One region of the Micromonospora sp. WMMD1076 genome, then DNA from elsewhere that is predicted to be linked to it. Evidence: riboswitches for the same ligand, from Rfam matches in the RefSeq annotation. Region 1 holds a riboswitch; each other region holds the start of a gene.

Region 1 (7,740 bases):
CTGCGTACCGGGCAGGTGCTGCACGTCGGCCGGCTCGGTGTGCGGGGCGTGGACGCGGAGACGCTGGTGGTGGACTGGCGGGCACCCGCCGCCGCCGCGTTCTACCAGGCCACGCCCGCCGAGCCGCGCGGCGTGGTGCGGCGGCGCACGATCCAGTCCGCGTCCGAGAAGGTCACCCGGATCGAGGACGACCTGCTGGACCCGGAGGCCGCCCCGCCGGACATGGCGGTGGTCGGTGACGGGGCTCTGCTGGCCACGCTGTCGAGGGCCACCGGCCGAGGTATGCGCGACATCGTCGCCACCATCCAGCGCGAGCAGGACGAGGCGATCCGTTCCCCCGGCAACGGCGTCACGATCGTCTCCGGCGGCCCGGGTACCGGGAAGACGGCGGTGGCGCTGCACCGCGCCGCGTACCTGCTCTACTCCGACCGGGCCCGGTACGCCGGCGGCGGCATCCTGGTGGTCGGCCCGTCCGGCGTGTTCGTCGAGTACATCGCCTCGGTGCTGCCCTCGCTGGGCGAGGAGACCGCCACGCTGCACTCGCTCGGCTCGCTGTTCCCCGGACTGTCCGCGTCCCGGACCGACCCGCCGGACGTGGCGGCGGTGAAGGGATCGCTGCGGATGCGCCGGGTGCTGGAACGCGCGGTACGCGACGCGGTGCCGGACTCCCCCGCCGAGCTGCGCCTGCTCTACCGGGGCGAGCTGCTGCGCCTGGAACGCCCCGCGCTGGACGCCGTCCGGGACCGGACGCTGGCCCGTGGGGCGCGCCGCAACGAGGTACGCCGGGCGGCGTTCGACGCGGTGCTCGCCGCGCTCTACGCGCAGGCCCGCACGCTGCGGGTGGGCCGCCTGCCGGAGCAGCCCGCGTTCGAGGACGAGATCATCGAGCGGCCCGAGTTCCGCGAGTTCCTCAAGGCGTGGTGGCCCCGGCTGCACCCGCGGCACGTGCTGGACTGGCTGGCCCGCCCGGACCGGCTGCGCCGCTACGCCGGGGGCATCCTCTCCTCGGCGGAGATCCGGCTGCTCGGCGACGCGTACCGGACGCTGGCGGCCGAGGGACTGACGGTGGCCGACATCGCGCTGCTGGACGAGCTGGACGCGCTGCTCGGCAAGCCGGTGCGGCGGGCCCGGCCCAAGCGCGACCCGTACCAGCTCGCCGGTGGCGTGCGTGAGCTGAGCACGTACGCCGATCGGCAGCGCGCCGCCCGCGCGGCGGCGCGGGAGCGTCCGGACGACTACCGCGACTACGCGCACGTGGTGGTGGACGAGTCGCAGGACGTCTCGCCGATGCAGTGGCGGATGATCGGCCGACGCGGGCGGCTGGCGTCCTGGACGGTGGTCGGCGACCCGGCGCAGACCGCCTGGACCGGCGACCCGCAGGAGCTGGACCGGGCCCGTGACCAGGCGCTGGGCCGGCGCAAGCGGCACCGCTACGAGCTGACCACCAACTACCGCAACTCGGCGGAGATCTTCGCGGTGGCGGCGGCGGAGATCCGCCGCCTCTACCCGGACCTGCCGCTGCCCGACGCGGTGCGGTCCACCGGCGTGCCGCCGGTCGAGCGCACGGTGCCCGCCGCCGACCTGCCGGCGGCCACGGTCGAGGCGGCCGAGGCGCTGCTCGCGCAGGTGGAGGGCACCGTCGGCGTGATCACGCCGGTGCCGCGCCGGGACGAGGTGGCCGGCTGGCTGGGCGGGCTCGGCGCGGGCCGCCTCCAGGTGGTGACCAGCCTGCAGGCCAAGGGCATGGAGTACGACGGCGTGGTGCTGGTGGCGCCGAGCGAGATCCGGGCCGATCCCGGTTCGGGCGTGCGCACGCTCTACGTGGCGCTGTCCCGGGCCACCCAGCGTCTCACCACGCTCGACCCCACCTGACGGAGACCCGGCAGTGATCCGGAAGTCACCCACAGTTCAGTTGCATACATAGCGATGTGAACATACATTGAGCCTGGCCGGTACGGGGCAGGAAGGGTGTTGGCGTGGGCGCAGGTCATGACCACAGCGGCGCGGTGACGAACGCGGCACACCGCCACCGGGGCCGCCTCTGGGCCGCCTTCGCGCTGCTCGCCGCCCTGATGGTGGTCGAGGCGGTGGCCGCGTTCACAACCGGCTCGCTGGCCCTGCTCTCCGACGCCGGGCACATGTTCACCGACGTCCTCGGCATCGGCATGGCGCTGGCCGCGATCACCGCCACCCGCCGCGCCGGCACCGACCCGCAGCGCACGTTCGGGCTCTACCGGCTGGAGGTGCTCGCCGCCCTCGCCAACGCCGTGCTGCTCGGCGCCGTCGCGATCTACGTCCTGGTCGAGGCGGTACGCCGGTTCGGCGAGCCGCCGGAGGTGCTGGCCGGCCCGATGCTCGTGGTGGCGGTGCTCGGCCTGCTCGCCAACATCATCGCGTTCGCGCTGCTGCGCGCCGGGTCGAAGGAGAGCATCAACCTGCGCGGGGCGTACCTGGAGGTGCTCGGCGACCTGCTCGGCTCGCTCGGCGTGATCGCCGCCGCGCTGGTCATCACGGTGACCGACTGGTGGTGGGCGGACCCGCTGGTCGCCGTCGGGATCGGCCTGTTCATCCTGCCGCGCACCTGGCGGCTCGGCCGGGCCGCGCTGCGCATCCTGGTGCAGGCCGCGCCGGAGCACCTCCAGGTCACAGCCGTGCACGACCGGCTGGCCGCCGTACCCGGCGTGGCCGAGGTGCACGACCTGCACGTCTGGACGCTCACCTCGGGCATGGAGGTGGCCTCGGCGCACCTGACCACCGACCCGGGCGTGGACCCGGGCGTGGTGCTGGCCGCCGCGCGGGCCGCCCTGCACGAGGACTTCTCCATCGATCACGCCACGTTGCAGGTCGAACCCGGAGCGTCGGCCGGAGTGTGCGGACAGACCGAGTGGTGATTAGGACACACTTAAATCCCTGTGGCTAATGTAGTCTTATGCCGGTTTTGCCCCGCCTAGTGGCGCTGCTCGACGGAGCCGCGCCCGGGCAGCGCCGGTAGTCTCGGTCGCGGCCGCACCCGCGGACGCCACCCGGCCCCGGTGGGGCGGCCGTCGCCTAATCGTCCGCAGGGACGAGCCGGGGAACCACGTACGTGGGGTGCATCCGCGTCAGCGGTAGGGATTTTCCGTCCCGAACCCGTCAGCTAACCCGGTCGGCGTTGACGGAAGGACGTGTGCATGCCCGCAGTGGCACCTGTACGACGGACGGCCGCCCGGTTGGCGGCCCTGCTCGTCGCGACGCTGGCCCTCGGCGTCGCGACCGTTCCGGCCTCCCCCGCCTCCGCGGCGCCGGTGACCGGCCTGCTCGCCGCAGCGCCCGGCGACGACGAGGGTGGCACGCCCGAACTGCGTGCCCAGCTCGACGCGGCCGGCAAGGGCTGGCTGGAGGCGAAGGCCGCGCTCAACCGGTCGGTGACCCGCCAGAAGCAGCTCAACGACCAGCTCAAGACGGTCGGCGCCGAACTGGCCGTCCGCGACGCCAAGGTCGGCGAGATCGCCGTCGTGGCGTACCGCAACGGCCGCCTGGGCACCGCCGGGGCGCTGCTCGGCAGCAGCAGCCCGGAGGGCTTCATGGACCGGGCCGCCGCGCTGGAGCAGGTCGCCGCGCACGAGGACCGTACGCTGCGCGACCTGATCACCACCCGGGACGAGGCCACCCGCACCCGCGCCCAGCTCGACGCAGAGATCCGCGAACAGCGCAAGCAGGTGACGGTGATGGCCAAGCGCAAGGAGCAGGCCGAGCGCGCCCTGGAGGTGGCGAACGACAGCACCTCGCGCAGCAGCAGCGGCGGTGGCAGCGTCCAGGGCACCTCCGGCAAGAACGCGAAGCCGGCACCGCGCAACTCGGACGGCTCCTGGCCGTCGGAGTCGTGCAGCGTCAACGACCCCACCCCGGCGAACGGCTGCATCACCCCGCGCACGCTGCACGCGCTGCAACAGGCCAAGGCGGCGGGCTTCACCAGGTACGTCTCGTGCCACCGGCCCAGCGGCTCGGGTGAGCACCCGAAGGGGCGGGCCTGCGACTTCGCCGCGCAGAAGAACGGCTTCGGCGGCGTGGCCACCGGCGGTGACCGGACGTACGGCAACAACCTGGCCGCGTACTTCGTGCGCAACGCCGACCCGCTCGCCGTGCTCTACGTGATCTGGTTCAAGCAGATCTGGCTGCCCAGCAGCGGGTGGAAGTCGTACAGCGGCGGCAACGGCGACCCGTCCAGCGACCACACCAACCACGTGCACCTGTCGGTGTACTGAGCCGCCCCGAGAGGGCCGGCCGGATCAGGCCGGCCGACCCTCCAGGGTCGCTCCGAGACGCGCCGCCAGGCCCAGGTGAGCCGCCCGGGCCTGGCGGAACGCGTACCCGAACAGTGGCGCCGGCGCGGTGAGCGTGATCTCCACGTCGATGCGTACCGTGCCGTCGGGCTCGTCGCGCAGCCGGGTGTGGTTGCGGACGGTCGTCGCGGGCTGCTGCCGCGCCACCGTGACCACCTCGTCCTCGCCGGCGATCAGCACGTCCGCCTGGTACGTGACCGGGAAGTGCAGCGGGCCGAGTTGCAGCCGGTCGGTGATCGCGTAGCTGGCCAGCGCGCCCGGCCGGGACGGCAGCTTCCGGACCCGGACGATCAGCGGATGCAGCTCACCCTGGCGACTCAGGTCACCGAGCAGGGCCACCGCTTCGGCCCGGCTGCACCGGGCCTGCACGGTGTAGCTGAAGCTGTCGCTGCTCTGCAAGCGGGGCCCCCTCGCCGTCGTGCGTCGCGACGATCGTCCCGTACCGACGCCGGACTGGCAACGGGTAGAAGGTCCCCTGGCCGCAGGGGGTGTGAGCGGCACGCTCAGGCGCCGGGCAGCACCTCGGGGGTGTCGTCGGCGAACCACGGCTCGGGCGCGCCGAACAGGCCGAGCAGGCCGGTCACCCAGAGCTGCCGGTGCACGAACCGGCTCGGCTCGGTGACCACGAGCTTGACGCCGCTGACCTCGCAGGTCTGGAAGCCGGCGACCATGGCGCTGATGCCGACCGAGTCGATGAACGTGACGAGCCGCATGTTCAGCTCGATCCGCGCCGGGCGGCCCTTCGCGAGCACCTCGGCGATCGCTTCCCGCACCTCGTACGCGGTGTCGACGTCGATCTCCCCACGGGGCGCGATCTGGACGACACCACCCGGCCGCACCGACTTCACGATCGACAGGCTCACGCGAGCACCTCCACTCGCCCGAAACGGGCGCCTCATCAGTACGCGGGCCGCGACCGAGAGTATTCCTCCAACGGCCCGGTCGCCACCCCCCGGGATGAGCAATTCGCGAACTGGGCACACCTGGGCGTACCCAATCCGGACCTCCGGGTTCCAGTTTCCCCTTCAAGGCGGGTCACGACCAGCCGTGCGGCCGGGCGGACCCGCCGATCCGCCGACCAGGGTAGCGGGCGCACGCACGTCCCGCGGGCACCGGTCCCGGCACGTTAGGGTGGTTCGTCCCGTTCGCCGCTCGCGGGCCGCGAACGCGGCATGGTTTGCCGGGCGCGCCGGTGGGGCACTGCCGGAGACAGTGAACCCGCCGGATGGACACCGGAGTCCGAAGTGGCCGCCGGCCTTCGGCACCCGAGGAGGTACAACGATGTTCGGATCCAACCTGCTGGACCGCCGGGGCAAGGCCGAGCGGGTCGCCGACCAGGCGTGGCAGCACCTGGTCTCGGCCGTCGGTTCCGCCGGTGACAGCGTGCGCGACGCCACCCGGACCGCCCGCCGCAGTTCCTCCGGCCTCGCCGACGACGCCACCGACATGGTCGGCACCGCCGCCGAGGAGGCACGCCGCCGGGCCGGCCTCGCGTTCGACGCGCTCGCCGGCCGCCGGCCCGCGCTGCCGTGGACGCTGCTGATCGCGGCGGCGCTCGCCGGCGCGGCGATCGGCTGGGCCGCCGGCACGGCGGCACGCGCCGCCGGCAGCCGGGACCGCGCCGCGGACGAGATCGAGTTCGTGGACGTGGACCGGCCGAACTCCCCGGCCGACCTGGACGGCTGACCCGCCCGTACGACACGACGACGGCCGCCCCCGCGACTCCCGGGGACGGCCGTCGTGCAGCCTCACCCGGGCCGGGTGAGGCCCGCTCACCCGGGGCGCGCGCAGGATCGCTGGTGCGGGACCACGTGCCCGCGCCGCGATCGACGGGAGGGGGAGCCGGATGGCCACCGACACGATCACGCGTACCGACCGGGACATCCAGTCCGCCGTGCTCGACGAGCTGACCTGGGAGCCCCGGGTCGGCCCGGACGAGATCGGGGTGACAGTCACCGAGGGGGTGGTGACGCTCACCGGCCGGGTGGACAGCTACGCCAAGAAGTGGGCCGCCGAGCGGGCCGCGCACCGGGTCGCCCGCGTCCGCGCGGTCGCCAACGACCTCGCCGTCCGGATCGACACCGCGGCCGGGCGGGAGGACCCGGAGATCGCGGTCGCGGCCGTACGGGCGCTGGAGTGGGACGCGTTCGTGCCGATCGAGGCGTTGCAGGTGACGGTGGCCGACGGCTGGGTCACGCTGCACGGCGAGGTCGAGTGGGAGTACCAGCGGCGGGCCGCCGAACGCTCGGTCGCCCGGCTCACCGGCGTGTGCGGGGTGAGCAACGGCATCGCGGTACGTCCCGCCGTGCACGCCGACGGCCGCGACCTGGCCGAGCGGATCGTGGACGCGCTGGCCCGCAACGCCGCCACCGAGGCCGAGGAGGTCGGCGTGCGGGTGCACGGCGACACGGTGCTGCTGGACGGGCAGGTCCACTCCGCCGGCGAGCGCGAGGAGATCGAGCGGGTGGTGTGGAACGCCCCGGGCATCCGGGAGGTGCGCAACCACCTCGCCGTGCGCTGACGGAACCACCCCGCCCGGGTGAGCCCGCCTCACCCGGGCCGCGGCCATGGTGGAGGGCATGAGTGATCCGAACGGGCTCGACACGCTGGTTCGGCTGGACACGGATCGGCGGGTGAGTGCCGGATGACCACGCCCCTCCAGGTCACCACCGCGCGGCTGCGGATCCCGGTGACCGAACGCGACCATGTCCGCGGGCCGGTGGACGCGCCGGTCACCGTCGTCGAGTACGGCGACTTCCAGTGCCGGTTCTGCGGCGCCGCGTACCCGAACCTGGCCGAGGTGCTGCGCCAGCGGGCCGACATGGTGTGTCTGGTGTACCGGCACTTCCCGATCACCAACGTCCACCCGTACGCGGAGAGCGCCGCGGAGACCGCCGAGGCCGCCGCCGCCCGGGGCCGGTTCTGGGAGATGTACGACTGGCTCTACCAGCACCAGGACCAGCTCGACCCGGTGCACCTGTCGCTGGGCGTCGAGCAGGTCGGCCTGTCGCCGGAGGAGATCGCCGCGGAGGTCGGCCGGCAGGAGTACGCCGACCGGGTCCGGCAGGACTTCGTCGGCGGCATCCGCAGCGGCGTCAACGGCACCCCGACGTTGTTCGTCAACGACGTCCGGCACGACGGCGGCTACGACCTGGCCGAGTTGCTGGCAGTGGTGGACGCCGCCACCGACGACGGCTGACAGTCAGATCAGCCGCAGCTCGCGTGCCCGCCGGACGGCGTCCCGCCGGCGGGTCGCGTCGAGCTTGCGGTAGATGTTGCGCACGTGCGTCTTGACCGTGTTGACCGACAGTGACAGCTCGGCGGCGATCTCCACGTTGGACAGGATGCTCTGCAGGTAGCGCAGGATGGTCAGTTCCCGCTCGGTGAGCGGCTCGTCGAGCGTCCGGGCCGGACCGTC
Region 2 (7,740 bases), 2.1 Mb from region 1:
CAGGGCGCCGACCTGCTGGTCGGCCTCGGCCGGGTGCCGGAAGCGGCCTTTCGGGTTGATCGTGTACTCGTTGCGCCGTCCCACCCGCGTACGACGCAGGTAACCCCCGGCCTCCAGGTCGGCGACGATGGCCTGGGCCGCCCGTTCGGTCACGCCCACCTCGTCTGCCACGTCCCGCAGCCGGGCGGTGGGGTTGCGTGCGATCGCCAGCAGCACGTGGCCGTGGTTGGTGAGGAAGGTCCAGTTACGGCGGCTCCCGTCCTCAACTGGTGTGGTCGCCATGGTGGTCATGCTATGGCCACCGCCGCCACCGGCCCGAATCGGCGCGGGCCGGGGCGGGCGGCAACGGGAAAGTATGAAATGCGTATCACGAATCTTGACGTGTCCTGAGGTGCGTGTGACCGTGGGTCGCGAGGCCGTTCGGCCTGGTGGTTCCCCAGGTAGACGAGGTGAGGGACATGACGCCGAGCACCCCGGAGCAGGCACTGACCGAACTGCGTGCCGGTAACCACCGGTTCGTCACCGGCGTCCCGCAGCATCCGAACCAGGACGCCGGGCACCGGGCGGCGGTCGCGGACGGCCAGCATCCCTTCGCGGTGATCGTCGGCTGCTCCGACTCGCGGCTCGCCGCCGAGATCATCTTCGACCGCGGTCTCGGTGACCTCTTCGTGGTGCGGACGGCCGGGCACACCGCGGGGCCGGAGGTGCTCGGCAGCGTCGAGTACGCGGTCACCGTGCTCGGCACCCCGCTCGTGGTGGTGCTCGGGCACGACTCGTGCGGCGCGGTCCAGGCCGCCCGGGAGGGGTTCCGGACCGGCGCCGCCCCGGTCGGGCACCTGGGCGCGGTGGTGGACGCGGTCTCGCCCAGCCTGCTGCGCGCCGCCCGCCAGGGCGTGGACGACCTGGACGGCATCGTCGACGTCCACATCGCGCAGACCGTCGAGACGCTGCTGGCCCGGTCCGCCGTGCTGGCCGAGCGGGTGGCGGCCGGGCGGTGCACGGTGGTGGGCATGTCGTACCGGCTCGCCGGCGGCGAGGTGCGGACCGTGGCGCAGTCCCCGGCTCCGCTGCCCGCTCCGGCGGCGCCCGCCGACCCGGCGCTGGCCGGCTGACACGCACGGATGACGAAGAAGGGCCGCCCTCGGGCGGCCCCTTCTCGCTGTGCCCGGGTCAGAGCATCGACATGTGGACGTGGTCGGTGTGGTTCGAGGGTCCGCTGTACGAACTCCAGCCGGTGGCCGGGAACCAGATCTGCCGGTTCCAGATGACGTAGTAGATGCCCAGCCGGTCGGCGTTGCGGATGAGGAAGGCGGCCACCTCGTTGCCGTACCTGCGGGTGTCGTTGTTGTGCCAGGCCGCGAAGCCGCTGTTCTGGAGCGACCAGTCACACGCCTTGCCCTTGGGGTGCTCCCACGGCCCGCCGGGCCGGTAGCAGCCCACGAAGCGCTTGAAGCCCGCGCGCCGGACCTCCTTGTACGCGTGCAACGTGCGCGGCGTGACGCAGCCCGAGGTGGTCGGGTCGTCCTCGCTGCACGACTCCGCCTTCCACCCGCCGTCGGCGGTACGGCCGGGGCCGATCTTGGCGACCGGTGAGGTGGCGGAGACCAGGCCGCCGGTGAAGCCGAGACCGCCGACGAGCTTCAGCGCGCGCTCGGCCTGCACCTTCTCGCGCTCCATCGCGTTCTTCTGCTTCTCCTGCTCGCGCACCTCGGCGTCGAGCGCGATCTTGGCCTGCTCGGCGCGGGTCTTGACCGCGTTGATGGCGGCCAGGCGCTGCGCGTTGAGGAGGTTCAGCTCGTCCAGGGCGTTGACCCGGCGGACGAACGAGTCGGGCGAGTTGCTCTCCAGCAGCATCGCCATCGCGCCCATCCGGCCGGTCCGGTAGGACTGGGCGGCGAGCTGGTTGACCTGCGGGCTGAGCGCTTCGAGCTCGGCCTGTGCCGTCCTCACCTCGGCCGCCAGCCGCCGCTGGCGGTCCTGCGACTTGGCGAGCTTCGCCTTGGCCTGGAGGAAGGCCCGGTTGGCGGCGTCGATCGCCTCGGTGATGAGCGGCGGTTCGCCGTCCTCCTCGTGTCCCGAGGGGGTGCCGGGGGCCGCCGCGGTGGGGGCCGCGGTCGCCGGGGTCGGCCCGGCCAGCACGGCCAGCGAGGCCAGCACGGCCACCACGGGTGTCAGCCAGCGGCGCAGGGGTGCCGTCACAGTGTTCCCTTCCGTCGGCCGCCGACCGGGTTAGCTGACGGGTTCGGGACGGAAGTGGCCCCTACCGCTGTCGCGGATTCACCCCATGTACCTGGTTCCCCGGCTCGCCCGCGGGCGATTGGGCGGCGGCACCGCTGGCGCCGGTGCGCGCCTTCGGCGGTGACCGGCAGCGAGGTTACCTGACAGCACTCCTGAGGATCTACGTCCGGAAGCCGACCAATAGCGAGATTTCGCCGTGGCGCACCGTGACCAGCGTCGCGTTTGAAATCGATGGTCACGCTGCGGAGTGTCACCATGCGGCCTCCGTGCTCTTTCCGCCGCCCAGGGCCTCCAGCGCGTCGTGGCGTCCGGCCGGCGGCCGGGCCGCGGGTGGCGCAGGCTCCGCGCCGCCCGAGCGCCGCCCGGCGGTGGTCACGATCGCGGCCAGTCCGGTCGTCAGCGGTACGGCGGCGATCAGGCCGAGCGTCGCCACCGCGCTGCGGACGATCTCCTGGGCGAGGAACTCGCTGGTGAGGATCTCGCTCACCGGGCGGGAATCGGCGACCAGGAGGAGCAGCAGCGGCAGCGAGGCGCCCGCGTACGCCAGCACGATGGTGTTGACTGTGGATGCGATGTGGGCCCGGCCGACCCGGGTCGCCGCCCGGTAGAGCTGCCGCCGGGACAGCCCGGGGTTGGCGTGCGCCAGTTCGGTGACGGTGGCCGCCTGGGTGACTGTGACGTCGTCCAGCACGCCCAGCGAGCCGATGATGATGCCGGCCAGCAGCAGCCCGTGCAGGTCCACGCCGCCCTGGAACATGGACAGCGTGGTGGCGTCCTCGCTGCCGAAACCGGTCAGGTGGGTGGCGGACGTGGCGAGCAGGCCGAGCACGCCGGTGACCACCAGGCTGCCGAGCGTGCCGAGCACCGCCACCGACGTCTGCGCGGTGATCCCGTGGGTCAGGTAGAGCACCACGAACATGATCAACGCGGCGCCCACGATCGCCACCAGCAACGGTGGCTGGCCGGCGCCGATGCCCGGCAGCACGAAGCCGAGGAGGATGGCGAAGCTGGCCACCAGGCCGCCGAGCGCGGCGAGCCCGCGCCAGCGGCCGAACGCCACGATCGCGGCGGCGAACAGCACCATCAGCCAGATCAGCGGCGTACCGCGCTGGTGCTCGGCGATGTTGTAGGACTTCACCGCCGGGTCGCCCGGGTCGGTCAGCTCGACCAGGACGACCTCGTCGCCGACCGCGACCCGGGGTGCGCCGGGCCCGGCCGGGATCGGCGTCTCGACCTGCCGGCCCGCGTCCGGGCCCTGCTCGGCGGTGACTGTCACAGTGCCGCAGGGGCCACCCCCGCCGTCCGGCGCCTCCGGGGTCGGCGGGCAGGGCTCGGTGACCACACGGGTCACTGTGCCGTGGTAGCGGGGGACGTCCGCTCCGCCGACCGGCTCCCGGTCCTGCCGGGGCCAGAGCACCAGCGTCGCGATCACGGTGAGCGCGAACAGCGGCACCACCACGGCGACGAGCAGCCGTCGTACGCCCGGCGGTGCGGCGGGTGCGGGGCGGGTGTGGTCGGCACCCATGGCGTCTCTCCCAACGGTCGCGGCGACGCCTGGTCCGCCGGACCGGTCTGGTCACCCGGCCGGCGCGGACGTGTCGACCACGTCCGGGTCGTCGCCCGGCCATGGTAGGCGGCCCGGCCGGCCGCTCCCGGACGCCGCGACCGGAGGTCTCCGCTCAGCCGCGCTTCATCAGGCGGCCGACGGCGGCCATCATCTCGGTCGCCATCTCGTCGGCCCGGCCCTCGGCGGCGCCCTCGTGCATGCAGTGCCGGGCGTGCCCGTCGAGCAGGCCCAGCCCGACCTTGTCCAGCGCCGCCTGGATGGCCGAGATCTGCGTCAGCACGTCGATGCAGTAGCGGTCGTCCTCGACCATCTTCTCGATGCCACGGACCTGGCCCTCGATCCGGCGGAGCCGGCCGAGGAGTTGGTCCTTGCTGGCGGTGTAGCCCCGGGTCGGGCTGGACGGCGCGGTCATGAGACCGAGGATAGCGTACCCCTCGGGGGTATGCTAACGTTCCGAACGTACCCCTAGGGGGTATCAGATCGGAGGGCGAGATGGAGACCACCTACCAGGTGAACGGCATGACCTGCGGGCACTGCGTCAACTCGGTGAGCACCGAGCTGAGCGCGCTTCCGGGCGTCACCGACGTCCAGGTCGACCTGGCCGGCGGCCGGGTCACCGTCACCAGTCAGAACCCGCTGGACGCGGACGCGGTCCGCGCGGCGGTCGACGAGGCCGGCTACGACCTCGCCGGTGCGTGACGGGTCCGGCGGACCCGCGACAACCGAGGAGACACCATGAACACGGCGACGAAGCTCAGCGGCTTCGCGCTCGGCCTCGTGGCGGTGTTCGGCGCGGCGTACGGGATCGGCAACCTGGCCGATCCCGTCACGCCGGCCGCCGAGACCCGCCACGACGACAGCGACCACGGGGCCGGCGACGCCGGTCACGGTGACGAGAGCCACGCGGGCGGCGCCCCCGCGCACCTGCCCGGCGGGCTGCTCGTCTCCGAACGCGGCTACACGTTCCAGCCCGCCGCCGCCCCGGCCGGGCAGTTCGCCTTCCGGATCACCGGCCCGGACGGCGCCCCGGTCACCCGCTTCGAGGTGGCCCACGACAAGCGCATGCACCTGATCGTCGCCCGCCGGGACCTCTCCGGGTTCCGGCACGTCCACCCGGAGATGACCGGCGACGGCACCTGGCGGGTCGCCTCGCCGCTGGGCGGCCCCGGCGTCTGGCGGGCGTTCGCCGACTTCACACCCGAAGGCGGGGAGCCGCTCACCCTCGGCCTGGACGTCACGGTCCCCGGGGAGCTGACCGCCCGGCCGCTGCCGGCACCGGCGACCAGCACCACAGTCGACGGCTACACGGTCACCCTGACCGGCACACCGGAGCCGGGCCGGACCAGCCGGCTCACGCTCTCCGTCAGCCGTGACGGGCGGCCGGTCACCGACCTTGCGCCCTACCTCGGCGCGTACGGGCACCTGGTGGCGCTGCGGCAGGGCGACCTGGCGTACCTGCACGTGCACCCGGAGGGCACGCCCGGCGACGGGCGCACACCGGCCGGTCCGGCGATCACGTTCGCCGCCGAGGTGCCCTCGGCCGGGGCGTACCGTCTCTACCTGGACTTCCGGCACGGCGACGCGGTGCACACCGCCGAGTTCACCGTCCTGGCCGGCGACCAGACCGCGCCGCCGCCCGCCGCGCCGGCATCCACCACCGCACCGACCCCGGACGCCGGACACGGCACCCCGGGGCACGGGCACAGTTGAGCGCCGGAGGTGCCGCGATGACTGCCACGGGAAAGGCGCTGCCCACCGCGCCGAACCTGATCGAACTGGCGATCGGCGGGATGACCTGCGCGTCCTGCGCCGCCCGGATCGAGAAGAAGCTCAACCGGATGGACGGCGTCGAGGCCACGGTGAACTACGCCACCGAGAAGGCCACCGTCCGGTACGCCGACGACATCGCGCCGGCCGACCTGATCGCCACCGTCGAGAAGACCGGCTACACCGCCGTGGTGCCGCCGCCGCCCGAGCAGGCGGAGACGGCAGCGGCCGGGGAGCCGGTGGACGAACTGCGCACGGCGCGTACCCGGCTCTGGGTCTCCGCCGTGCTCACCCTGCCGGTGATCGTGCTCGCCATGGTTCCGGCCTGGCAGTTCGACTACTGGCAGTGGGCCTCGCTCACGCTGGCCGCCCCGGTGGTGGTCTGGGGCGGGCTGCCGTTCCACCGCGCCGCGCTGGTCAACCTGCGGCACGGCGCGGCGACCATGGACACGCTCGTCTCGCTCGGCACGCTGGCCGCGTTCGGCTGGTCGCTCTGGGCCCTGTTCCTCGGCGACGCCGGCATGCCCGGGATGACGCACCCGTTCAGCTTCGACATCACCCGCGGCGACGGCGCCGGCAACATCTACCTGGAGGCCGCCGCCGGGGTGACCGTGTTCATCCTGGCCGGGCGGTACTTCGAGGCCCGCTCCAAGCGCACCGCCGGATCGGCGCTGCGCGCCCTGCTCGAACTCGGCGCCAAGGACGTGGCGGTGCTGCGCGGCGGGCAGGAGACCCGGATCCCGGTCGGCCGGCTCGCGGTCGGGGACCGGTTCGTGGTCCGGCCCGGCGAGAAGGTCGCCACCGACGGCGTGGTCGAGGAGGGCACCTCCGCTGTCGACGCCAGCATGCTCACCGGCGAGTCGGTGCCGGTCGAGGTCGGGCCCGGCGACCCCGTGGTCGGCGCCACGGTGAACGCGGGCGGCCGGCTGGTGGTCCGGGCCACCCGGGTCGGCGGGGACACCCAGCTCGCCCAGATGACGCGGCTGGTGGAGCAGGCGCAGACCGGCAAGGCGGCGGTGCAGCGGCTCGCCGACCGGATCTCCGGTGTGTTCGTGCCGATCGTGATCGCGCTGGCCGCCGGCACGCTCGGCTGGTGGCTGGGCACCGGCTCCGGGCCGACCGCCGCGTTCACCGCCGCGGTGGCCGTACTGATCATCGCCTGCCCGTGCGCGCTCGGCCTGGCCACCCCGACCGCGCTGCTCGTCGGCACCGGACGCGGCGCGCAACTCGGTGTGCTGATCAAGGGGCCGGAGGTGCTGGAGTCCACCCGCCGGGTCGACACAGTGGTGCTGGACAAGACCGGCACCGTCACCACCGGCCGGATGGCGCTGGCCGAGGTGCTGCCCGCCGACGGCGAGGACGCGGCCGAACTGCTCCGGGTGGCCGGCGCGCTGGAGGCCGCCTCCGAGCACCCGATCGCGCGGGCCGTCGCCGAGGCCGCGGTCGAGGCCGGGCCGCTGCCGGCGGTCGGCGGGTTCGCCAACGCCGAAGGGCTGGGCGTGACCGGCACCGTCGACGGCCGGACCGTGGTGGTCGGCCGGGCCTGGCTGCTGCGGGAGCGGGGTCTCGACGTACCCGAGGAGGTCGAGCGGGCCGCGGCCGGCGCGGAGGCCGCCGGGCGGACGGCGATCCTGGCCGGCTGGGACGGGCGGGCCCGGGGCGTGCTCGCGGTGGCCGACGCGGTGAAGCCGACCAGCCGGGCGGCTGTCGCGCGGCTGCGTGAGCTGGGCCTGAAGCCGGTGCTGCTCACCGGCGACAACACCACCGTGGCGAAGGCGGTGGCGGCCGAGGTCGGCATCGACGAGGTGATCGCGGAGGTGCTGCCCGCCGACAAGGTCGACGTGGTCGAGCGGCTCCAGCGCGAGGGCCGGGTGGTCGCCATGGTCGGCGACGGGGTGAACGACGCCGCCGCGCTGGCCCGGGCCGACCTCGGGCTGGCCATGGGCACCGGCACTGACGCGGCCATCGAGGCGGCCGACCTGACGCTGGTCCGGGGCGACCTGATGGCCGCCGCGGACGCCATCCGGCTCTCCCGGCGGACGCTGGCGATCATCAAGGGCAACCTGTTCTGGGCGTTCGCCTACAACGTCGCGGCGCTGCCGCTGGCGGCGGCCGGGCTGCTCAACCCGATGCTCGCCGGGGCGGCGATGGCGTTCTCGTCGGTGTTC
Region 3 (7,740 bases), 1.6 Mb from region 1:
GGGGCGAGATCAGCGTTACGGCGCCCTCGCTAGCGGGCTCCGCCCGGTGCGAACACGGCATAGAAGTACCGGAGGTTGTCCTCCGGACCGTTCTCCAGTCGCTTGAAGACCTTCGAGATCGGATTGCACCAGCCCTGCCCGGCGAACTCGACCACCATGGGCCATCCGACGACGGCCAGTTCGTCTGCCGCCGTTGCGCGCCACCGTCCACCCGCATGCCGGGTCAGCACCTCGCCGACATAGCAACCGAAGCCGAAGAGAGTCTCCGCCACCTGCCCAGCGGTGAGGCCCTCGGCCCGAAAGCCGTCGAGGATGGCGTCCACGGACGTCAGGCTGTCCGGCGTGTAGTCCAGGTGCACACCGCTGACCTGGGCCGCTGACACCACGATGTCGCCCGCGAACCGGGCTGCGTTCTCCGGGACGGGCGCGTACTTCAGGCGCAGTTGCACGGTTCTCTCCGTTGATCAACAGATGGGGATCGCGCGATCGTACCGACGACGGCCGACAAGCAGTGGCCTCGCGCCCGGCTCACAGGACATCCACATGGGTCAGAATGTGCCGACGACGATCTCCACCGACGGCACGGTTCGGCTCCGGATCTGACGGCTGTACTCGATATGGGGTTCTCTCGCCACGAGCCAGCCACCGGGCTCCGACGCGAGGGCGCTCGATACCGGCGCCACGTAGCGCTGATGAGAAAAGGATCATCGAGCGCGGCATCCGTGGGGTCACTCTGCTTGTAGCCCGAGACGCCGGCGGCGCAGGCGGCGCCCAGCAGGGCCGGCGGCCGGAGACCACGACCGGCACGGCCAACCAGGGGGATCCGCCGCAGCCACCGGCCGGACCGTGATGGCACGCCAATGACACGGGTCGTGCTGGCCGGCCGCTGAACATCGAAGGCCCCGACTCGGGACTCTTGTCCTGATCAGGGCCTTCGCGGTGGAGCGGGTGACGGGAATCGAACCCGCACTGTCAGCTTGGGAAGCTGATGTTCTGCCATTGAACTACACCCGCAGGCGGCACCAGTCTACCTGAAGGTCACCACCCCCGTGCATCCAGGTGCCCGCGCGCCACTTCGGCGACGTGGCGGCATCGACGAGCGGTTGACCCCGCCACCTCCCCGAGCTGGAGTGGATCAAGCGTCCAACGTCGGCAACGTATGGGCGTTCTCAAATCTTTCGATGGGATGTAACGTCTGCCCCACGTTTCCGAACCGGCGTGACACACCCCCTGCCACGCCGTCAGAAAGAGGTGGGCCCATGGGACTCCGTCCCAACCTGCTGACCCGGCGTACCGCCGGTGTCGCGACGTCGACCCTCGCGCTGCTGCTCAGCACCGCCGCCGTCGGCGTCGTCCCCGCTGCTTCGGCCTTCTCGGCCGCCCCGGCCGACGTCTGCGCCGAGCCGGCCGACGCCCACGCCGACGAGCACGCCAACGCTCGCGTCGCGAAGGGCGGCAACGCCAAGCTCGACCCCAACCACCTGACCGCCAAGCAGGTCCGTGAGCGCGAGGCCGACCTCGCCGCCGCGCAGCGGGAGCGGGCCAACTTCCGGACCGGCGCCGTCGCCCCGCTGGCCACCGTGACGATCCCGGTCGTCGTGCACGTCATCCAGGAGAACAGCACCCGGGCCGGCGGCAACATCACCGACTCGATGATCAACCAGCAGATCACAGTGCTGAACCAGTCGTACGCGGGCTCGACCGGCGGCGCCGCCACCGCGTTCGGGTTCCAGCTCACGAAGATCAACCGGGTGACGAACCCGTCGTGGTACCCGATCGTGCAGGGCTCCTCCGCCGAGCGCTCGATGAAGACCTCGCTACGTGTGGGCGGCAAGAACACGCTGAACATCTACCTGGGCGAGCTGAGCGACAGCCTGCTGGGCTGGGCGACGTTCCCGAAGCGGACGCTGGACAAGATGGACGGCGTGGTCGTGCTGAACGAGTCGCTGCCCGGCGGCACCGCGACCAACTACAACCAGGGTGACACCGGCACCCACGAGGTCGGCCACTGGCTGAACCTCTACCACACCTTCCAGGGCGGCTGCTCCGGCTCGGGCGACAGCGTCTCCGACACCCCGGCCGAGGCGTCCCCGGCGTACCAGTGCCCGACCGGCCGCGACACCTGCTCGACCGCGGGCAAGGACCCGATCACCAACTTCATGGACTACACGTACGACTCCTGCATGTACCAGTTCACCGCCGGCCAGGCGAGCCGCATGCTCAGCGCGTGGAACGCCTACCGCGCAGCCTGACCTCCTCGCTCCGCGTACCGGTGCCGGCCCTGTCCTCGGACGGGGCCGGCACCGCTTTCGTCGTGGTGGGGTCAGGCGGCCGGGCGGCGGGTGTCGAAGCCGTGCCGCCCGCGCCGGCCGTCCGCGGCCACCGGGTCACGCCGGACGGGTTCGGCCCCGCGCGGATCGAGCCAGACCCGCACCTGCGGCGGGGCGGCGCCGGGCTGGGCCACCGGATCACGGCGGGTCAGCATCGCCGCCTCGACGGTGAACTCGAACAGCCGCCAGTCGCCCTGCGGCGACGCCCGGGCGATCCGGGCCAGCCGCGTCACAGTGGCCGGGTCGGTCACCGGCCGGGCGCGGCCCGCGACGTACGCCTCGTCGTCGCTCTCCTCCGGCGGGAACGAGTGCAGCGCGTAGCGGCCGTCGCGTTCGAGGTCACGGCGCTTCGGCGAGTCGACGACGAAGCACCAGAGGCCGTCGGCGGTGAACACCGGGGAGACCGGGTGGACCCGGGGGCCGCCGTCGGCGCGGACCGTGGCGAGGTAGCCGAAGCCCGGCCCGTACTGCTGCATCAGGAGGCGGATCTCGCCGGCGAGGCGGGGCTCGTCGGCGGCGAATTCGGACCAGGAAGCCATGCGGACACCCTATCGAACAAGTGTACGAAGATGTAGTGCGACACGCAGGTCACCGGCACCTGTCGCTATGGTGTTCCGATGCTGCTCTCCGACCGCGACCTGGTCTCCGAGATCAAGGCCGGCACGCTCGCGCTGGAGCCCTTCGAGCCCACGCTGGTGCAGCCGTCGAGCATCGATGTACGCCTGGACCGGCTGTTCCGGGTCTTCAACAACCACCTCTACACGCACATCGATCCGTCGGTCCAGCAGGACGACCTGACGTCGGCGATCGACGTGGCCGACGGGCACCCGTTCGTGCTGCATCCGGGTGAGTTCGTCCTCGCCTCCACACTAGAAGTCATCACGTTGGGCAACCAACTTGCTGGACGCTTGGAGGGAAAGGCGCTCGCACTCGACACGCCGGTGCCGACACCCTCCGGCTGGACCGTCATGGGCGATCTCAAGGTCGGCGACCACGTCTTCGACGATCGCGGCCGCCCGGTACTGGTTCGTTCTGCCACTGAGGTCATGTCCGGTCGCCCATGCTTTCGCGTCGCATTCTCCGACGGAGAGTCGATCGTCGCCGACGCCGATCACCGCTGGATGACGACCACGCGGGTGGAGCGGAAGCGAATCGCCCGCGGAACGATGACCGGCGGGATGATCCGGACGACCGTGGAGATCGCCTCGGACCTTCACTACGGCGACGGCGAGGTCAACCACCAAGTCGCACTCGCCGAGCCGGTTCAATATCCCACCCGCGAGCTGCCCATCGATCCGTACGTGCTGGGCGCATGGCTCGGCGACGGGACATCCGCCAACGCCGAGTTCACCTGCGCCGACGAGCCGATCCTTGAGGAGATCCGACGGGCTGGCTACCTGGTGCGGAAGACCGTCGCCCCATACGGCTACCGGATCGGTGGAACGGGCCATACCCGCGACGACAGCACCGATGGGTTCATGCCTAACGACTCTCTCTCCAGTTGCCTCAGACGTCTCGGAGTGCTGGGAAACAAGCATGTGCCGCAGCTGTACCTGACCGCGGACATAAGTCAGCGCGTGGCCCTGCTACAGGGACTGATGGACATCGATGGTTACGTCGATGACCGGGGTCGGTGTGAGTTCGTCAGCACCAGGGAACATCTGACGGACGCAGTGGTCGAACTGGCCGCCAGCCTCGGCCTTCGACCAGTCAAACGAAAGAAGCGGGCGATGCTCAACGGCGTCGACAAGGGCCCGGCGTACCAGGTGAAGTTCACGCCGCATGTTCCGGTTTTCCGGCTTCCTCGGAAACTGGCCAGGCAGAAGCTCGATCGCTTCCACCGATTTCGATCGATCGTCGCCGTACAGCCGATGGAATCCGTACCTGTTCGCTGCATCGAGGTGAACGATCCACGCGGGATGTTCCTCGCCGGGCGATCGTTCATTCCCACACACAACTCGAGCCTCGGGCGTCTGGGGCTGCTGACCCACTCGACAGCCGGTTTCATCGACCCGGGCTTCTCCGGTCACGTCACGCTGGAGCTGTCGAACGTGGCGAACCTGCCGATCACGCTCTGGCCGGGCATGAAGATCGGGCAGCTCTGCATCTTCCGGCTCTCCTCGCCGGCCGAGCACCCGTACGGCTCGGCCGTCTACGGTTCGCGGTACCAGGGCCAGCGCGGCCCGACGCCGAGCCGGTCCTGGCGGAGCTGGCGCACCTGGCCGACGCGCTGACGGCACCCGCAGTTGTTAACAGGGGCCCCCTCCTCTACCGGAGGCGTTAAGAGGGGGCCCTTCCTTACACCCGGCCGTAGCTGTTGATGTCGCCGTCGTCGACCCGCTTCATGGTGATCGGCTTGCCGGACTGGGAGGCGTGCACCACCCAGCCGTCGCCCACGTACATCGCCACGTGGTGCAGGTCGCCGTAGTAGAAGACGAGGTCACCGGCGCGCAGCTCGGCCCGGCTCACCCGCTTCGTCATGCCGTGCTGCTGGCGCGCGTTGTGCGGCAGCGAGACGCCGCCCTTGGCCCAGGCCGCCATGGTCAGGCCCGAGCAGTCGAAATGGTCCGGGCCGGCGGCGCCCCAGACGTAGATCTTGCCGATCTGGGCGCAGGCGAACTTGACCGCCGCCCCGGCCGGGCCACCGGGGTAGCCGGCCGGGCAGGGGGCCGGGCGCAGCGGGCCGCCGCCACCGTTGCCGTACACCTTGAGCCGCAGCTTCTGCAGCCGGGCGATCTCGGCGTCGATCTGCTTCTTCTTCACCGCGAGCTGGGCCTCGGTACGCGCCAGCCCGGCGATCATCTCGTCCAGCGGCCTCTTCTTGGCCGCCAGTTCGTCGCGCAGCGCCTCGACGGATCGCACCTGCTCGTGCTGGCGGTGCGCGAAGCGGTCGAGCAGCTCCAGGCCGTTGACCAGGTCGCCGGGCGAGCGGCTGCCCAGCAGCGCGTTGACAGTGGAGAGGTTGTCGCCCTTGTAGGCGTCGGCGGCGAGTCCGCCGACCTGGCCGAGCGCGGCGTCCACCCGGGCCTGGAGGGGTGCGATCTGCCGGCCGAGCGCGTCGGCCTGCTTGCGCCGCGCGGCGAGCTGCTCGCGTACGGCGTTCACCTGTTCGATGACCGGTTCGAGTTTGTTCCAGTCGCTGTCGATCTGCGCCTCGATCTCGGCGACCGAGGGTTCGGCGTGTGCCGCGGTGGCGCCGCCGGTCAGGACGACGGCGGTGCCGACGAGGGCGGCGAGGGCGATGGTGAAGCGGGACCAGCGGGTACGCGGCGCGCCGAGGGACCGGTCGACCGACCGGTTCGACGACGGCCGCGGGGCATGGAGTGCCACCGGGCGTCCGTACTCCTTCTTCCGTATCGCCTACCGGGTTAGCTGACGGATTCGGGCGGGAAGGGAGCCGCCCTACCGCATCGCTGCGGATTCACCCCAGGTACCTGGTTCCCCGGCTCGCCCGGAGGCGACTCGGCGGTGTCGGACCGTCACCGACCGGGTTGGACGGTGAGACGTGCGGCCGACGATTCACCAGAGTAGGGACCGCCGTTATCGATCCGCAACTTCCAGCGGCGTGACACTCCGTACGCGATGACAGGTCAGCCCTCGCCCACAGGTGAAGTTTTCTTTCAACACAGAATACCTGCTGGAAAGGTATTGACCCTCGCGGGTGCGCGGAGTGAGGGTGGAAACGCAGTGACCCCCATCCCTGTCCAGGAGGTTCGATGCACCTCTCCGCCCCGCCGTCGGGCAGACGGATACTGCTCGCCGCCGCAGTGGCGACAGCCACCGCGCTGGCGACCACCGGCCCGGTGACAGCCGCGCCGGACACCGCCGCGCCCGCCTCGGAACGGCAACAACAGTACGCCGCCGCAGCGGCCGAGTACGGCGTACCGCAGAACGTGCTGCTCGGTGTCTCCTATCTGGAGTCCCGCTGGGACACCCACACCGGGCAGCCGAGCACCAGCGGCGGCTACGGCCCGATGCACCTGACCGACGCCGCGCACATCCTCGCCACCCCGGGCAGCGCCCACGTCGACGAGGACGAGGACCCGCGCGGCGACGACTCCCGCCCGCTCACGCTCGACCCGGCCACCGCCGCCGCGCCGACCCAGGAGACGCCGCTGCCGCCCGCCTCCCTCCAGACGCTCGACGCCGCCGCCGCGCTCACCGGGTTCGACGCGCGGGCGCTGCGTACCGACCCGGCCGCGAACATCCGCGGCGGCGCCGCGCTGCTGGCGTCGTACCAGAAGGCTCTGGGCGGGCCGGTCGGCGCCGGCAGCGACCCGGCGGCCTGGTACGGCGCGGTGGCCCGCTACTCCGGCGCGGACACGGCCGACGCCGCGGAGGCCTTCGCCGACGAGGTCTACGACCAGCTCGGCCAGGGCGCCACCCGGACCACCGACGACGGGCAGCGGGTCACGCTCGCCGCGACCGCCGCGAAGCCGGACCGCTCCGCGGTGACCCGGCTCGGCCTGCGCCGCGCCGAGCGGCCGGACGGGCTGGAGTGCCCGGTCCGGCTGGCCTGTGAGTGGATCCCCGCGCCCTACGAGCAGCTCAGCGCCGACCCGGGCGACTACGGCAACCACGACCTGGGCAACCGGCCGAAGCAGCAGAAGATCGAGTACATCGTCATCCACGACACCGAGGGCTACTTCGGCCCGAGCGTCGACCTGGTGAAGCGGGCCGACTATCTGGCCTGGCACTACACGCTGCGCTCGGTGGACGGCTACATCGCCCAGCATGTCAAGACCAAGGACGTGGGCTGGCACGCCGGCAACTGGTACGTCAACGCCAAGTCCATCGGCCTGGAGCACGAGGGCTTCGCCGGCCAGGGCACCTGGTACACCGAGGCGATGTACCGGACCTCCGCCAAGCTGGTCCGCCACCTGGCGCTGAAGTTCGGCATCCCGATGGACCGGCAGCACATCATCGGCCACGACAACGTGCCCGGCACCACCGCCGGCACGGTGCGCGGCATGCACTGGGATCCGGGTCCGTACTGGGACTGGTCGCACTACTTCGACCTGATGAAGGCGCCGTTCCGGACCACCGGCACGGCCCGGACCGGCCTGGTCACCATCGACCCGGACTTCGCCACCAACCGGCCCGCGTTCCTCGGCTGCAACCAGCAGCCGCCCGGCGTCCCGACGCCCACCCCGCCGGCCCAGCCGTGCCCGTCGCGCGGCTCTTCCGCGGTGGTCCTGCGGACCGCGCCGAGCCTGGACGCCCCGCTGGTCAACGACCTCGGGCTGCGCCCGGACGGCACGCCGGACACGATGTACATCTCCGACCACGGCGCCCGCGCCTCGGCCGGTCAGACGTACGCGCTCGCCGGCCGCCAGGGTGACTGGACAGCGATCTGGTACCTCGGCCAGAAGGCGTGGTTCCTCAACCCGGCCTCCGCGCCGACGGCCAA

What was found. A riboswitch is a leader RNA that binds a small molecule or an ion and turns the genes downstream of it on or off. The one in region 1 is predicted to bind cyclic di-AMP.
Region 2: it holds a riboswitch for cyclic di-AMP, as region 1 does, so the genes downstream of both, O7622_RS07045 (hypothetical protein) here and O7622_RS26165 (hypothetical protein) in region 1, are expected to answer to the same signal.
Region 3: it holds a riboswitch for cyclic di-AMP, as region 1 does, so the genes downstream of both, O7622_RS04725 (C40 family peptidase) here and O7622_RS26165 (hypothetical protein) in region 1, are expected to answer to the same signal.

Annotation. Positions count from the first base shown of each region.
Region 1 covers NZ_CP120862.1:5,812,793-5,820,532, forward strand. The annotation lists gene O7622_RS26155 (AAA family ATPase) at 1-1,872, shown strand, start outside; gene O7622_RS26160 (cation diffusion facilitator family transporter) at 1,977-2,891, shown strand; cyclic di-AMP (ydaO/yuaA leader) riboswitch at 3,036-3,166, shown strand; gene O7622_RS26165 (hypothetical protein) at 3,171-4,244, shown strand; gene O7622_RS26170 (SRPBCC family protein) at 4,269-4,721, opposite strand; gene O7622_RS26175 (STAS domain-containing protein) at 4,826-5,185, opposite strand; gene O7622_RS26180 (hypothetical protein) at 5,604-6,008, shown strand; gene O7622_RS26185 (BON domain-containing protein) at 6,169-6,843, shown strand; gene O7622_RS26190 (DsbA family protein) at 6,967-7,521, shown strand; gene O7622_RS26195 (LuxR C-terminal-related transcriptional regulator) at 7,525-7,740, opposite strand, start outside.
Region 2 covers NZ_CP120862.1:1,421,709-1,429,448, forward strand. The annotation lists gene O7622_RS07035 (helix-turn-helix domain-containing protein) at 1-291, opposite strand, end outside; gene O7622_RS07040 (carbonic anhydrase) at 459-1,112, shown strand; gene O7622_RS07045 (hypothetical protein) at 1,171-2,199, opposite strand; cyclic di-AMP (ydaO/yuaA leader) riboswitch at 2,203-2,334, opposite strand; gene O7622_RS07050 (YibE/F family protein) at 2,489-3,763, opposite strand; gene O7622_RS07055 (metal-sensitive transcriptional regulator) at 3,918-4,217, opposite strand; gene O7622_RS07060 (heavy-metal-associated domain-containing protein) at 4,298-4,504, shown strand; gene O7622_RS07065 (hypothetical protein) at 4,541-5,515, shown strand; gene O7622_RS07070 (heavy metal translocating P-type ATPase) at 5,533-7,740, shown strand, end outside.
Region 3 covers NZ_CP120862.1:959,042-966,781, reverse strand. The annotation lists gene O7622_RS04760 (hypothetical protein) at 30-449, opposite strand; tRNA gene O7622_RS04755 (tRNA-Gly) at 941-1,014, opposite strand; gene O7622_RS04750 (zinc metalloprotease) at 1,260-2,252, shown strand; gene O7622_RS04745 (pyridoxamine 5'-phosphate oxidase family protein) at 2,324-2,869, opposite strand; partial or broken gene O7622_RS04740 (dCTP deaminase) at 2,948-3,253, shown strand; partial or broken gene O7622_RS29175 (hypothetical protein) at 3,299-4,093, shown strand; partial or broken gene dcd (dCTP deaminase) at 4,289-4,564, shown strand; gene O7622_RS04725 (C40 family peptidase) at 4,629-5,660, opposite strand; cyclic di-AMP (ydaO/yuaA leader) riboswitch at 5,674-5,808, opposite strand; gene O7622_RS04720 (peptidoglycan recognition family protein) at 6,047-7,740, shown strand, end outside.